Regions from separate parts of the Streptomyces sp. enrichment culture genome, predicted to be linked through region 1. Evidence: riboswitches for the same ligand, from Rfam matches in the RefSeq annotation. Region 1 holds a riboswitch; each other region holds the start of a gene.
What was found. A riboswitch is a leader RNA that binds a small molecule or an ion and turns the genes downstream of it on or off. The one in region 1 is predicted to bind cobalamin.
Positions count from the first base shown of each region.

Region 1 (3,469 bases):
GATGGCCGAGCGGGGCATGCGGCTGCCCAAGCAGTACCACCCGCGGGGCCGGCACCGGTGAGGGACGACACGGGGCCGGCTCGGTCCGGTCGGCGGCCCGGCGCCCGACGGCGCCGGACGGCGCCCGACGGCGCCTGTCACCAGCGGACGCCGGCCACCAGGCACCGGCCACCACGCACCAGGCACCGGCCACCAGGCACCGGCCACCACGCACCAGGCACCGACCACTGGCCCTGGCCACCAGCCACCAGCGGATCCTCACCCCCGCGGCACCGGAAAGATCATGCACGTACTCGTCGCATGGGCGAGCAGCCGGTCCTTGTCGTCGAGGAGGCGGGCCTCGGCGAGTGCGGTGCGGCGGCCGCCGTTGAGGACGGTGCCGACGGCGCGGACGCGGCCGGTGTCGACGGTGACCGGGCGGAGGAACTTCACCGCGAGGTCGACCGAGGTGTAGCCCGTGCCCTGCGGCAGGGTGGACTGGACGGCGCAGCCGGCGGCCGAGTCGAGGAGGGTGGCGTAGACGCCGCCGTGCATGCTGCCGATGGGGTTGTAGTGCTCCTCGCCGGGCAGCAGGGAGAAGACCGCGTGTCCGTGGTCGACCTCGTCGAGGGTGAAGCCGAGGGTGGCCGCGAGGGGTGCCGCGGGCAGGCGTCCGGCGACGACGTCGCGGAGGAAGTCCAGCCCCGTGCCCCGGCCGACGGCGGCTGCCGAGGTCGCGGGGTCCTCCCACTCGTACGTGCGTGACCGTCCCATGGCGTCGTTTCCTCCTCCGACTCCTGGCTTCACCCGATGAAGCCAGCCAGCCCGCCGAAGCTAGCCCGCGCGCGAGCTGACTGTCAATGACGAAGCCAGGGGCTACGATGAGGGCATGGAGTGGCTGGAGATCAGCACGGAGAACTGCACGGTCCAGCGCGCCCTCGACGTGGTCGGCGAGAAGTGGACGCTGCTGATCCTGCGTGACGCGTTCAACGGGGTCCGCCGTTTCGACGCCTTCCGCCGCCATGTGGGCCTGTCCGAGGCGGTCCTCTCCGACCGGCTGCGCAAGCTGGTCGCGGCCGGGATCCTGGACACCGTCCCCTACCGGGAGGAGGGCAGCCGGACCCGGCACGAGTACCGGCTGACCCCCAAGGGCCGGGATCTGTGGCCCGTACTGATGGCGCTGCGGCAGTGGGGTGAGACACATCTCGCCGACCCCGACGGCCCGGTCCTGGACGTCGCGCACCGCGACTGCGGGACCCCCGTACGGGTCGTCGTCGAGTGCTCCGGCGACCGCGCTCCGCTCGCTCCCACCGAGGTCACGGTACGTCCCGGCCCAGCGGCCCGCCCGCGACCCTGAACTGCGCGCTTGCTCGCGGGGCGTGCGCCGGTGTGCCGGTGGGCGCCCCCGGGCGCCGCTTGTCACCACCCCGAGCCGGGCATTACTGTCACCACGCCTTGGTGAACGGGAAATCCGGTGTGATGCCGGTGCGGCCCTCGCCACTGTGATCGGGAAGTCCGGCTCCAGCCCTCACGGGCAGCCACTGGGTCCTCCGGGACCCGGGAAGGCGGAGTTCGGGCGGTGTCACCCGTAAGCCAGGAGACCGGCCAAGGCGCGTCAACCATCCACGAGGTGCTGGAGAGGGTCTGTTCGAGCCATGCACATAGCCGAGGGTTTTCTTCCTCCGGCGCACGCGGTCGCCTGGGGCGTCGCGTCCGCCCCGTTCGTCGTCCACGGCGTCCGACGACTCACCCGTGAAGTCCGGGAACACCCCGAGAGCACCCTGCTGCTCGGCGCGTCCGGAGCCTTCACCTTCGTCCTGTCCGCGCTCAAGCTGCCGTCCGTGACGGGCAGTTGCTCCCACCCGACCGGCACCGGTCTGGGCGCCGTCCTGTTCCGCCCGCCGATCATGGCGGTGCTGGGCACCATCACCCTGCTCTTCCAGGCCCTGCTCCTCGCCCACGGCGGCCTGACCACCCTCGGCGCCAACGTGTTCTCGATGGCGATCGTCGGCCCCTGGGCCGGGTACGGCGTCTACGCGCTGCTGCGCCGGTACGACGTGCCGCTGATGGTCTCCGTGTTCTTCGGCGCGTTCGTCGCCGACCTGTCCACGTACTGCGTCACCAGCGTCCAGCTGGCCCTCGCCTTCCCCGACCCGAGCAGCGGGTTCCTCGGCGCGCTCGGCAAGTTCGGCGCCATCTTCGCCGTCACCCAGATCCCGCTCGCCGTGAGCGAGGGCCTGCTCACGGTGCTCGTGATGCGGCTGCTGGTGCAGTCCAGCAAGGGCGAACTGACCCGGCTCGGCGTGCTGGTGGCCGGCAAGCGGGCCGAGAACGCGAAGACCGGTTCCGAGGCGGTGGCGTGATGAAGAAGAGCACGAGGATCAACCTGCTGCTGCTGCTCGCCGTGGCGGCGCTCGCCGTCCTGCCGCTCGTCCTCGGCCTCGGCGACCACAAGGAGGAGCCTTTCACCGGCTCCGACGGCGAGGCCGAGACGGCGATCACCGAACTCGACCCGGACTACGAGCCCTGGTTCTCGCCCCTGTACGAGCCGCCGTCCGGAGAGATCGAGTCGGCGCTGTTCTCCCTCCAGGCGGCGATCGGCGCGGGGGTCCTCGCCTACTACTTCGGGCTGCGGCGCGGACGACGGCAGGGCGAACAGCGCGCCCTGGCGCGGCAGGACGCCGCCCCGGGCGGTACCGGCGAGCCCGGCGTCTGAGCGCCCGTGCTGCCGATCGACGCGGCGGCGCACAGCAGTCGCTGGCGCCGCCGTCATCCCGTGGACAAGGCCGTGCTCGGGCTCGGTCTCACCGTGCTCGCGATCGCGTTGCCGCCCTGGCCGGGCGCGGCGCTGGTGCTGCTGACGGCGCTGGTGGTGCTGCTCGGCCCGGCGGGCGTGCCCGGGCGCCGGCTGTGGCGGGCGTACCGGGTGCCGCTCGGGTTCTGCGTGAGCGGCGCGGCCACGCTGCTGGTTCAGGTGGGCGGGCCCGGAGGGTTCGTGGCGCTCGCCCCCTCCGGCCCGGCCCGCGCCGGGGAGCTGCTGCTGCGCACCTCGGCCGCCTCGCTGGGGGTGCTGCTGTTCGCCTTCACCACGCCGATGTCCGACCTGCTGCCCCGGCTGGTGCGGGCGGGAGTGCCCGCGCCGGTCGTGGACGTCGCCCTGGTGACGTACCGGATGAGCTTCCTGCTGCTGGAGTCGGTGCGGCTGATCCGGGACGCGCAGGCCGCCCGGCTCGGCCACACCACGCGGGCCGCGACGTGGCGTTCGCTGGCCGGACTCGGCGCCACCGCCTTCGTGCGGGCCTTCGACCGGGCGGCACGCCTCCAGGCGGGGCTCGCCGGGCGCGGCTACGACGGCACCCTGCGCGTGCTGGTTCCCGAGGCCCGGGTCTCCGCCCGGTTCACGGCTGCCAGCTGCGCCCTGCTCGCGGCGCTGGCCGCGCTCACCTTCGTACTGGAAAGGCCGCTGACATGAGCGAGGCCCCTGCCCTGG
Region 1 is NZ_OZ186847.1:1,404,209-1,407,677, forward strand. Features, by position in the region: gene ACSU6L_RS06040 (glycerophosphodiester phosphodiesterase family protein) at 1-61, shown strand, start outside; gene ACSU6L_RS06045 (PaaI family thioesterase) at 259-753, opposite strand; gene ACSU6L_RS06050 (winged helix-turn-helix transcriptional regulator) at 869-1,336, shown strand; cobalamin riboswitch at 1,419-1,603, shown strand; gene ACSU6L_RS06055 (energy-coupling factor ABC transporter permease) at 1,635-2,342, shown strand; gene ACSU6L_RS06060 (energy-coupling factor ABC transporter substrate-binding protein) at 2,342-2,695, shown strand; gene cbiQ (cobalt ECF transporter T component CbiQ) at 2,702-3,451, shown strand; gene ACSU6L_RS06070 (energy-coupling factor ABC transporter ATP-binding protein) at 3,448-3,469, shown strand, end outside.

Region 2 (3,469 bases), 1.6 Mb from region 1:
TCTGGATCCTGCAGACCTTCCCGGCCCTGGTCGGCGGCCTGTTCACGCGCTGGTTCCACCGCTGGGCGCTGCTCGCCGGCTGGGCGGTCGGCATGCTCTACGGCACGATCGCCGCGTACGGGGTGGCCTCGCCGACGCAGAAGCACTTCGGCGGCTCGTCGAAGGAGATCCCGGGCATCGGGGAGATCGGCTACATCGGCCTCACCGCGTTCGTGCTCAACGTCGTGGTGACCGTGGTCCTGACCTTCGTCCTGAAGGCCGTCAAGGCCCCCGAGGGCGTCGACGAGACCAAGCCGGAGGACTACACGGCCGACGCGGGCGACCCGGGAGTCCAGGTGGAGCTGCCGCCGGCGACGGCGGGATCGGCCCACTGACCGCGCCTCGGTTTTCGACGGCGGCCCGCGAGTTGCGGGCCGCCGTCTGCTGCGAAAGGGGACCGTGTCCTGGCCGGTCTGCATCCTGTACAACGGTCGACCGTGGTGGTCCCGCGAAGTGTCGGCACCCAGCCCCGAGGGAGCCCTGGTGTCCGCCCGCCAGATCGCCGACCTGTTCAACCAAAGGCTCCGTCACTGGGCTACCCGGCCCTGTTCTCCGCACACGGTGGCCCCTGCCCGACCCCTCAGTAGTGACTCAGGAGGTCCCCATGACCTCGGTATCCGGCAGCCAGCGCACATTCAACGTGAAGGTCCAGCAGGTGTCCGGCACCAACTCCGCAGATCTCGGAAGCGCCTTCAGGGTGGGCAGCGTGGCGGCCGCCACCGGTACGGCACTGTCCAGCCCCGGCGAACCGCTGACCGTGGACATCAAGGTGGAGAACTTCCGGGGCGAGGCCGCCACGGTCACCGCCGCCGTCAGCGACCAGTCGGGCAGCAACGCGTTCTTCGGCGAGGGCACCCTGCACTGGGACGAGGGCGAGACGGACGAGCTGTGGATCCAGTTCACCGGCTTCCCGCCGCAGGCGGACCAGGTGACGCCGACCGGCTCCTGCGAGTACTCCCTCATCTCCTCCGGCCCGGACGTGGACGTACGCGTCTTCACGGTCTGATTGCCCGATCGGTCGGATTCACTCGATCAGTCTCGATCAGTCATCGATTCACGCGGCCTGAACCACGCCCGCGTCCGCCGTGCCATCTGAACCCGGAAGCGGCGCAGTCGGCGCACCCTCATCGCGCTGCGGACCGAGGGCGCGCCAGCCGGCCGGGGGCGTGTTCGGGGTCCACAGGCTGTGCTTGCGGTATCCGCCGGTGGCGCGGGCGGGGAAGCCGATCGGCGCGGCTCACGGGCGCACCTCGCCCGGTGGGCGGCGGACGGCCCTCGTCGGGGGACGCCCTCGTCATGATGCGGTCTCCTCACGCGAGTCCTGGGCTCATGGAAACGGCGAGACACTTGGCTTTTGCCGTGGCCAGTTGACAGTGTGAAACCACCCGGACACAACATCTGGGGGTGTCACCGTCACCCGGCACAACATGTATGCTCATGCTCGCTGTCGCCGCAGGGGAATCCGGTGCGAATCCGGAACTGTCCCGCAACGGTGTACTCATGCGCGTATGCCCGCATACGCGCACACGAGCGTCAGTCCGAGGACCTGCCGACAGTGCGCCCGGCCGTCCGGTCCGGGTGCCTGACGTCCGGGCCTCGTGGAATGGGCCGGTGGACGCGACGCCGTGTGCGCTCGTGAGCTGCCCCCTGCCCTCGACCGAGGCCCCCGTGCCCAGCGAGGGAGAGCCCCCACGTGACCATCGCGCCCGCAGATCCGGCCTCAGCAGCGACCCGGTCGAACGACGACGGTCCCGGTGCCGCGCTGCTGCGGACCCTGACCGAGCTGACCGCCGACCTCCCCGACGCCGACCCCGGCCGGGTCGCTGCCGCCGCGCTGCGCGGCCGGTCCGCCCACGCGGACGACGCGGAGCTGCGCGAGCTGGCCACGGAGGCGGCCGCCGGCCTGATCTCCGAGGACCCCGCGTACAGCAGGCTGGCCGCCCGCCTGCTGGCGATCGGCATCGCCGCCGAGGCCGCCTCGCAGGGTGTCACGTCCTTCACCGAGTCCGTCGCCGTCGGCCACCGCGAGGGCCTGATCGCCGACCGCACCGCCGAGTTCGTGCGGCTGCACGCCGACCGCCTGGACGCCCTCGTCGACCGCACCGCCGACGACCGCTTCGGCTACTTCGGCCTGCGCACCCTGCACAGCCGATATCTGCTGCGCCACCCGATCACCCGCAAGGTCGTCGAGACGCCCCAGCACTTCCTGCTGCGGGTCGCCGCCGGTCTCGCCGAGGACGACACCACGCACTCCCTGGACGAGGTCGCGGCGCTCTACGGGCTCATGAGCCGCCTCGACTACCTGCCCTCCTCCCCCACGCTGTTCAACTCGGGCACCCGGCACCCCCAGATGTCGTCCTGCTACCTCCTGGACTCCCCCAAGGACGAGCTGGACTCCATCTACGACCGCTACCACCAGGTCGCCCGGCTCTCGAAGCACGCCGGCGGCATCGGCCTGTCGTACAGCCGCATCCGCTCGCGCGGTTCGCTGATCCGCGGCACCAACGGCCACTCCAACGGCATCGTCCCGTTCCTGAAGACCCTCGACGCCTCGGTCGCCGCGGTGAACCAGGGCGGCCGGCGCAAGGGGGCCGCCGCGGTCTACCTGGAGACCTGGCACTCCGACATCGAGGAGTTCCTGGAGCTGCGCGACAACACCGGTGAGGACGCCCGCCGCACCCACAACCTGAACCTGGCGCACTGGATCCCGGACGAGTTCATGCGCCGCGTGAACGCCGACGGGCAGTGGTCCCTGTTCTCCCCCGCCGACGTGCCGGAGCTGGTCGACCTGTGGGGCGAGGAGTTCGACGCGGCGTACCGCAAGGCCGAGGCGGCGGGCCTCGCCCGCAAGACCATCCCCGCCCGCGACCTGTACGGCCGGATGATGCGCACCCTGGCGCAGACCGGCAACGGCTGGATGACCTTCAAGGACGCCGCCAACCGCACCGCCAACCAGACCGCCGAGCCGGGCCACGTCGTCCACTCCTCCAACCTCTGCACGGAGATCCTGGAAGTCACCGACGACGGCGAGACGGCGGTCTGCAACCTGGGCTCCGTCAATCTCGGCGCGTTCGTCGCCGACAGCGACATCGACTGGGAGCGGCTGGACTCCACGGTCCGCACGGCCGTCACCTTCCTCGACCGCGTGGTCGACATCAACTTCTACCCGACCGAGCAGGCGGGCCGCTCCAACGCCAAGTGGCGCCCCGTCGGCCTCGGCGCGATGGGCCTGCAGGACGTGTTCTTCAAGTTGCGCCTGCCGTTCGACTCGCCGGAGGCGAGGGCCCTGTCCACGCGGATCGCCGAGCGGATCATGCTCGCCGCGTACGAGGCCTCCGCCGACCTGGCCGAGCGCAGCGGCCCGCTGCCGGCCTGGGAGCAGACCCGTACCGCCCGGGGTGTGCTGCACCCAGACCACTACGGCGTGGAG
Region 2 is NZ_OZ186847.1:3,009,453-3,012,921, forward strand. Features, by position in the region: gene mctP (monocarboxylate uptake permease MctP) at 1-374, shown strand, start outside; gene ACSU6L_RS12610 (hypothetical protein) at 644-1,045, shown strand; cobalamin riboswitch at 1,471-1,607, shown strand; gene ACSU6L_RS12615 (ribonucleoside-diphosphate reductase subunit alpha) at 1,733-3,469, shown strand, end outside.
Region 2: linked by a shared signal. The riboswitch ahead of ACSU6L_RS12615 (ribonucleoside-diphosphate reductase subunit alpha) and the one ahead of ACSU6L_RS06055 (energy-coupling factor ABC transporter permease) in region 1 are both predicted to bind cobalamin.

Region 3 (3,469 bases), 5.2 Mb from region 1:
GGTGATGGCCTCGGCCAGCCCCCGCTCCCGCAGCCACTCCAGCGCCCGCACGGTGCCGCGCGTACCCGGCACCACCACGAGGTCGGCGTCGGCCAGTTCCTCCGGCCGGTCCACGAACCGCACCACGACGCCGGGTTCGGCGGCCAGCGCGTCCACGTCGGTGAAGTTGGACATCAGCGGCACCGCGCACACGGCGACCCGCAGCACGTCCTCGCCGACCGGCGGGGCGACCGCCGACTCCCGCACCGTGCCGCGCAGCGACACCCGCAGTCCGTCCTCCTCGTCGATGCCGAGGCCGTGCCGGAACGGCAGGACGCCGTAGGCGGGCCGCCCGGTGAGGTCGCGGAGCATGTCGAGGCCGGGTTCGAGGAGGCTGACGTCCCCCCGGAACTTGTTGACGAGGAACCCGGCGACCAGCGCCTGGTCCTCCGGCGACAGCAGCGCGACCGTGCCGAAGAAGGAGGCGAAGACGCCCCCGCGGTCGATGTCGCCGACGACGAGCACGGGCAGACCGGCGTTGCGCGCGATGCCCATGTTCACGATGTCCGTCCGGCGCAGATTGATCTCGGCCGGACTGCCCGCCCCCTCACAGATCACCGCGTCATACGTGCCCCGCAGTTCGGCCAGACAGTCCAGCACCGTGCCGAGCAGCCGCTGCTGCCGCCCGCCGTGGTAGCCGCGCGCGCTCATCTCGCCCACCGGCTTGCCCAACAGCACCACCTGGCTGCTCTGCTCACCGCCGGGCTTGAGCAGCACCGGGTTCATCAGCGCGGTCGGCTCGACCCGGCAGGCCTGCGCCTGCATGGCCTGCGCCCGCCCGATCTCCGCGCCCTCGCGCGTCACGAACGAGTTGAGGGACATGTTCTGCGCCTTGAACGGCGCCACCTTCACGCCCTGCCGCACCAGCCAGCGGCAGATCCCGGCGGTGACGACGCTCTTCCCGGCGTCGGAGGTGGTGCCGGCGACCAGCAGACCGCCGCTCATGAGGTACGCCCCTTCCCTAGGAGCCGTCCGGCCGCGCACACGCCGAGCGCGAGCAGCCCGACGCGGCGCGAGAGCCGTACGGCCCGTTGGATGTCGGTGACCCGGACGGCGCGTCCGGCGTCCCCGTTGAGCACGGGCCGGTGCTCGACCCGCCCGCCGTAGGAGAGCGTGCCGCCCAGCCGCACCCCGAGCGCCCCCGCGAACGAGGCCTCCACGGGCCCGGCGTTGGGGCTCGGATGCCGGTGCGCGTCGGCACACCAGGCCCGCGCCGCGCCCCGCGGATCCCCGCCCGCCACGACCGCGAGCACGGCGGTCAGCCGCGCCCCCGGCCACCCGGCGAGGTCGTCCAGCCGCGCGGAGGCCCACCCGTAGCGCCGGTAGCGGGGCGACTTGTGCCCGACCATGGCGTCCAGCGTGTTCACGGCACGGAACCCGAGCAGTCCCGGCACCCCGCCGACGACCCCCCACACCAGGGCGCCCACGACGGCGTCGGAGGTGTTCTCGGCGACGGACTCGACCACGGCCCGGGCGATGCCGTCGGCGTCGAGCGCCTGCGGATCACGCCCGCACAGATGCGGCAGCCGCGCCCGTGCGGCTTCCACGTCGCCTGCTTCCAGAGCCCGCCCGATGGCCGCGGCCTCGCGCGCGAGCGAAGTCCCGCCGACCACCGCCCAGGTGGCGGCGCCGGTCAGCGCGACGGAAGCGGCGGGGGAGGACCGTACGGCCCGCGAGGCCACGGCCCCCAGTGCGACGGCGCCACCGGCGCACACGACGGTGTGCAGCGCGCCCCGCCCCCGGTGATCCCGGTACAGGACGCGTTCGACGGCGGACGCGGCCCGCCCGAACGCGGCGACCGGATGCCCACGGCGCGGATCGCCGAAGAGCAGGTCACCGAGAAGGCCGGCGGCGACGCCGTACGCGAAGACGCGATCGGCACGCATCGGGCTCAGCCGGCCGTGGGGGCGGGCAGGGCCCTGGTACCGAACCTCAACCTCGAACGGCGGCAGCCGAGCATCGCGTTATGTCCTCACTCAGGGTGTCCACGCCCTGGTTCGACGAGACCGGCGGTGAGAGTTCCTGGCTCCCGAGGCTGTTCTTCCCCGGTCACAGTGGCGGGACCGCGCCGGATTCACACCGGGCTTCCTCTCCTGCCGCCGTACATGGCTCGGGCAGTCCACCACGGGGCCGGAACGGCCGTCAACTTGCCGTTGACCTGCGAGGGGGGAGTGTGCAGAACCCCACATGGCTAGCACGGCGCCCGGCCCGCCGTAACCGGCTCGCCCGAAATCCCCTCCTGCGGGCGGCATTCACCGAACCCGCTTGTGATCACGCAGGGTGAACGCCTGCAATTCCCCTGTGTCTCATAGGGCGTGGGACGCAGGCGGGAGGGGACGCACGTGGCGTACGTGGGCGAGATGCCGCTGGACGACGGGCAGGTCGTGCTGCTGGCGGTGGCCGGGGAAGGCCCGGCCGGAGTGCAGCGGGTGGCGCGCGGCGGCCGGATCGCCGGGGCCGCCGAGACGCTCCAGCAGGCACTCGCCCGGGTCCGGCCCGCACTCGGCGCCGTCGTGGACGGGGCCCGCGCACTGCCCAGACCACCGGACTCGGTCACCGTGGAGTTCGGCATCACCCTCAGCGCCGAGGCGGGGGTCGTGGTGGCCCAGGGATCGAGCGAGGCCCACTTCAGCGTGACCATGCACTGGACGAACCCCGTCACGTCGGGTGTACCGGGGCAGCGTGACGGTGAGGGCTCCCGCTGACGACGACGTCCGGAGCCTCGGCGGAGACCGGCCCCGGACATGGGTCCGCCCCGCCCGGGCCGCCGATGGGACGGCCCCGACAGGGCGGATCGAGGAACCCGGTGGGTCAGGCGACGATCAGGTAGATCCCGTACGCCACCGCCGCCGCGCACGCCGCGAAGCACGCGTACGCGCCGGTGACCGCGAGGGCCGCCGAGTCGCCCTGCTCCGCCGCGCGCTCGCGGCGGGACAGGCCGGCGATGCCGAGGGTGAAGAGGGCCACGAGGGCCACGGTGACCACGAGGCTGACGCCGAAGACGGAGCCGAGGGCCGCCCAGTCGATCTTCATGCTGCTGATTCCTTACGTACCTGGGTGCGCGGGGCTCAGACCGCGGCCTGCGAGGGCGCCGGGTCCGTGCTGGCGGGCTTGGCCGGGGCCGGGATGGTGGCCGCCAGCTCCTCGGCGGCGGCAGCGGTCGGCGGCGGGGTCACGGCGGCCATGGCGGTGGTCACCACGCCGGGCGACTCGGCGTCGTCACTGTCGTTGACGTTGGTGTGGTCGACGACCTCGCGGCGGGAGATCTTCCAGATGGCGAAGCTGGAGCCCACCAGGAAGACCGCGACGAGCGCCGTGCCCCAGTCGCCGAAGCCGCAGACCCACTCGGCGAGCGCGGCGACCAGCGCGGCGGCCGGCAGGGTCAGACCCCAGGCGACGAACATGCGGGTGGCGGTGGACCAGCGGACCA
Region 3 is NZ_OZ186847.1:6,589,949-6,593,417, forward strand. Features, by position in the region: gene ACSU6L_RS29145 (cobyric acid synthase) at 1-984, opposite strand, end outside; gene ACSU6L_RS29150 (cobalamin biosynthesis protein) at 981-1,925, opposite strand; cobalamin riboswitch at 2,037-2,178, opposite strand; gene ACSU6L_RS29155 (CU044_2847 family protein) at 2,382-2,744, shown strand; gene ACSU6L_RS29160 (hypothetical protein) at 2,851-3,072, opposite strand; gene ACSU6L_RS29165 (inorganic phosphate transporter) at 3,108-3,469, opposite strand, start outside.
Region 3: linked by a shared signal. The riboswitch ahead of ACSU6L_RS29150 (cobalamin biosynthesis protein) and the one ahead of ACSU6L_RS06055 (energy-coupling factor ABC transporter permease) in region 1 are both predicted to bind cobalamin.